Regions from separate parts of the Massilia sp. FBCC-B171 genome, predicted to be linked through region 1. Evidence: predicted binding sites of a transcription regulator. Region 1 holds the regulator's gene; the other holds the start of a gene.
What was found. The regulator sigma-54, encoded in region 1, starts transcription at its own class of promoters, with help from an activator protein. The targets are predictions, from matches to a motif close to TGGCANGNAANCTGCTTT.
Positions count from the first base shown of each region.

Region 2: NMB41_RS15900 (PEP-CTERM sorting domain-containing protein) is a predicted target of sigma-54. The motif match lies at 1,224-1,241, and genes of this name have one in related genera.

Region 1 is NZ_CP101443.1:4,907,742-4,910,134, forward strand. It holds gene NMB41_RS22275 (enoyl-CoA hydratase/isomerase family protein) at 1-142, opposite strand, end outside; gene hpf (ribosome hibernation-promoting factor, HPF/YfiA family) at 240-596, opposite strand; gene NMB41_RS22285 (RNA polymerase factor sigma-54) at 659-2,131, opposite strand; gene lptB (LPS export ABC transporter ATP-binding protein) at 2,146-2,393, opposite strand, start outside.
Region 2 is NZ_CP101443.1:3,510,976-3,513,368, reverse strand. It holds gene NMB41_RS15910 (NAD(+) synthase) at 1-70, shown strand, start outside; gene NMB41_RS15905 (P-II family nitrogen regulator) at 104-442, shown strand; gene NMB41_RS15900 (PEP-CTERM sorting domain-containing protein) at 459-1,181, opposite strand; gene NMB41_RS15895 (trimeric intracellular cation channel family protein) at 1,410-2,018, opposite strand; gene NMB41_RS15890 (ATP-binding protein) at 2,102-2,393, opposite strand, start outside.

The DNA of each region.
Region 1 (2,393 bases):
CCGACGCGTCGTCGCGCCAGGCCAGCAAAATCTCGGTCAGGCGCCGCACCATCGCCAGCGACAGCGAATTGAGGGCTTTCGGACGGTCAAGGGTGATGATGCCGGTGCCGTTGGCAACGCGGGTCAGGACGTGATCGGTCATGGTGGGTAGCATGGTTGAAGAGACATGCATTTTACCCGCACGCGCAATTGAAAAGGGCGCCTTGCGGCGCCCTCGTTCAGACGGTGCTCAGTGCTGATCAGAACGCAGCAGCGGCCTCTCCGCCTTCAGGACGGCGCTTGAGCGCCTCGTGACCATGGTCTTTCAGAATCGACTTGTACTTCATCACCTGACGATCCAGCCTGTCCATCAACAGGTCGATGGCGGCATACAGGTCGTGCGCCACACTTTCCACGTGCACCATCTTGCCGGACAGGCGCAAGTTAATCTCGGCTTTTTGCCTTTTGTCTTTTTCGGTGAGATTGTCGATGGCGAGGATCACGTGGGAATCGATCACTTGATCGAAATGGCGGGTGATGCGTTCGAGCTTGTTCTGTACGTATTCACGAATGGCGGGGGTGACGTCGAGGTGGTGGCCACTGATGGTGAGATTCATACACACTCCTTAGATAAATGCGCGGCGCCGCATTCGCGCTTGGGTCGCGCCTGGGGCCGCTGTTACAAGGATTTGCGGAGACTGACGGGAGGAATCTTGAGTGCCTCGCGGTATTTGGCAACCGTGCGGCGCGCAATGACCATGCCTTGTTCCCCGAGCATTTCCGCGATCTTACTGTCGGATAATGGGTTCTTTGGGTCCTCTGCTCCTGTCAGCTGCGCGATAAGCGCCCGTATCGCCGTAGACGATGCTTCGCCCCCCGCTTCGGTGGCGACGTGGCTTCCGAAGAAATACTTCAGCTCAAACATGCCGTGCGGGGTCAGCATGAATTTCTGAGTTGTTACACGAGAAATGGTGCTCTCGTGCAGACCCAGTGTATCAGCAATCTCGCGAAGCACAAGGGGACGCATCGCAACCGCGCCATGGCTGAAAAAGTTGCGCTGACGCTCCACAATTGCCTGCGAAACACGCAGGATCGTGTCGAAGCGCTGGCGCATATTCTTGATCAGCCACTTCGCTTCCTGCAGCTGCGCGCTCATCTGGCCTTCGCCTTTTCCGCCCTTGAGCAGGTTGGCATACACGTTGTTCACGCGCAGGCGCGGCATGACTTCGTTGTTCAGCGTGACGGCCCAGCCGCCCTTCGTCTTGCGGACAATAACGTCCGGAACGACATAGCCCGACACGCTCGATGCAAAGGCCGCGCCGGGATGCGGATTGCACTGGCGGATCACCGCTTGCGCTTCGCGCAGGTCTTCGTCGTCGCAGTCGAGCGCCTTTTTCAGCTTGTTGAATTCGCGCTGCGCGAACCAGGTGAGATAGCCCTCGACGATTTTCAGGGCCATGCGCCGCGTCACCAGCGGCACGCCCGGCATGCTGCGGATCTGCAGCGCCAGGCATTCGGAGGCGCTGCGCGCACCGACGCCGACCGGATCGAGGCTTTGCACCAGCGCCAGCGCGCAGCGCAGCTCATCCATCTCGATCTCGAGTTCCTCGGGCAGGCGCGCGTGGATCTCATCCAACTGCTCTTCCAGGTAGCCGTTGTCGTCGATGGCGTCGATCACCAGCTCGGCCAGCACGCGGTCGCGGTCGGTCACGCCCGTCACCCGCACCTGCTCCATCAGGTGCTCGCGCAGCGTGACGCCGATGCCGCCCAGCTGCGGGCGCCCGTCGTCGTCGTTCTCGCTGCCGGCGCTGCGCGTGCCCTCGCCCCAGTCGGCGTCGGCGTCGGCGCGTTCGACCTCGCCGCCGCCCTCCGCGCCTTCGCCCGCGTCCGGCGCGGGGGGCGCGTCTTCACCGTTGGGCGCGGGCGCTTCGGGCGCCTGCGGCGGCGCGTCGTTGATCGCGCCGTCGGCCAGCAGGCGCACCGAGTGGTCGAGCGGATCGTCGAGGCGCTCGAGCAGCGGATTGTCGGACAGGATTTGCTCGATCTCCTGGTGCAGTTCGAGCGTCGACAGCTGCAGCAGCCGGATCGACTGTTGAAGCTGCGGCGTGAGCGCCAGGTGCTGCGAAGTCCGGAGTTGCAGGGATTGTTTCATGGCCCGTTCGTAGACTACATGCGGAAGTGTTCGCCCAGGTAGACGCGCCGTACCGACTCGTCGGCGATGATGTCGTCGGGACGTCCCGACGCCAGCACCGCGCCCTGGTTGATGATGTAGGCGCGGTCGCAGATGCCCAGCGTCTCGCGCACGTTGTGGTCGGTGATCAGCACGCCAATGCCGCGCTCCTTCAGGAAGCGCACGATGCGCTGGATCTCGATCACGGCAATCGGGTCGACGCCGGCGAACGGTTCGTCGAGCA
Region 2 (2,393 bases), 1.4 Mb from region 1:
CGACTGGCGCGCCCCGAGCGATTCGGAAGCGACGGTCTGGCTCGACGACCTGGCGAATATTCCGGACTGATTTCGACGACTTTCAATACTAACTGGAGCAGACATGAAACAGATTACGTGCGTGATCAAACCGTTCAAACTCGACGAAGTGCGCGAAGCGCTGGCCGACGTGAACGTCACCGGCCTGACGGTCACCGAGGTGAAGGGTTTCGGGCGCCAGAAGGGCCACACCGAACTCTATCGCGGCGCCGAATACGTGGTCGACTTCCTGCCGAAGGTGAAGATCGAAGTGGTGGTGGACGACGCCGTGGTCGACCAGGTGGTCGACGCCATCATCAAGGCCGCCCGCACCGGCAAGATCGGCGACGGCAAGATTTTCGTGCAGGACGTGCAGCAGGTGATTCGCATCCGTACCGGCGAGACCGGCGCGGACGCGGTGTAATCAAGCCCGCCAGCCTCTACGCCGCCCGCGGGGCGCGGTGGCGCGCGGCTGCCAGGCCGGCCAGTCCCAGCAGCGACAGGGCCAGGGTGGCCGGCTCCGGCACCTCGCCCGGCGTGTCCGGCGTATCAGGTTCGTCCGGGTCGCCCGGAATGTCCGGCAGGCCCGGCGTGAAGCTGCCCAGGGTGATGTTGTCGAAGCCGATGTTATTGGTGGCGCCGGCGAAGTCTACCGAACGGGCAATGCCGTCGAAGGTGATGCCGACGGCCGTGAACCGGCAGAAGGTGCCGCTCGGGTCGCCGCCGCAAGCGTCGATATTATCGTGCAGTTCCAGCGAGGCGAGCAAGTTGCCCGTGCCGTTGAGGCCATCGAAAACGTTGACGAAGCCATTTTCGGCGCTGCTGTAGAAGAAGGAAAATCCGGTGTCGAAGCCGGCCGCGACATTCATGATCGCAGAGCCCCCCACCAGGAAGGCAACGACCGTACTCGCCGAGGGTTCGTTGGCAAAGTTGCCGGTGCCGCCAGCGTCGGAATCAATCGTGCCCAGGCTGCGGGATGAAAAATTGATGCCATAGTTGATGCCGCTGTTGCCAGCAGAGTCGGTGCCGCCATTGTAGAAATTATTGACCGAGGCGCGGTCGGCGACGCCTTCGAAATCGAGCACGATCGGGACTGCTGCGGCGATGCCGGGGAGCCCGAGGGCAAGTGTGGCGGCACAGACGATTTTTTTAAGTTTTAACACGATCTCTCCCGTTAGTTATGTGCCAGTGCTGGCATTAAGCGAAGAGCAATACGCGTGCCATGCGTAAATACAGGGCGTATGCAGGATGAATAGCGACGGCCGCTGCATAGATGTAAGTTTTTTCGACAAATAGTTACAGGATGAATGTTGTTTCCGGTATTAATCGTTCGTTGCCGGTTGCTAAACACACGGTGAGAAATCGCAACAACCTGGCCGGGCGCAGCGGCCTCAGCGCCCCATCTGCAGATCAAATTTCCACGACGCGAGCCGCATCACGCTGATCGACAGCGCACTGGTCCACAGCGCGAAATCGTGCGAGACGTCGGTGTAGAGCCCCATCAGCAGGAACATCCAGTTGCCGAGGAATGCGCACAGCGCATATGGTTTCCCGTCGCGGAACACCATCGGTACTTCGTTGCAGACGATATCGCGCAGCACGCCCCCGAAGATCCCGGTAATCACGCCCATCATCGAGGCGATGAAGATCGGCATGTTCGCGTCCAGCGCGGCCGAGACGCCTGCAATCGAAAACAGGCCCAGGCCAACTGCGTCGGCAATGACGATCAGGCGTTCGGAGACGATGTGGCGCAGGGTGCGGATCAGGGGAGATGCGATCAGGGCCAGCACGAAGATCAGGATCGCGTATTCCTGGTGCGTGACCCAGAACAGCGGGCGCCGGTCGAGCAGGATGTCGCGCAGCGTGCCGCCGCCGAAGGCAGCGATGAAGGCGACCGTGAACACGCCCACCAGGTCCATGCGCTTGCGGCGCGCTTCGATGAAGCCGGAAAATGCGCCGACCAGGATTGCCATGATTTCGATGAACTTGATGAGGGTCATGCAGCGGGCTATTCAGTGGGCATGTTGCTAGACTAACATGCGGCAGAGCCCGCGTGGGCACAAGTGCCCACCCTACGAAAAACCTAGGTCGCGCCGGCGCGCTCGGTTTCCGCCAGCGGCAGGCGCACGCTGAACACCACCTGCCCACCTTCATGCCGGTAGCTGATCTCGCCCGCGTGCTCGCGCACGATGGAGGCCACGATGTAGAGCCCCAGGCCCATGCCGGTGCGGTTCTGCGGGTTGTGCAGCGAGCTGCGCTTGAAGGGATTGAACAGGGTCGAGGCCAGTTCTTCCGCAATCGGCGTGCCGTTGTTCGCCACCTCCAGCGTGGCCCAGCCGGCGCCGGACAGGAGGCGCACCCGGATCGGATGGCCG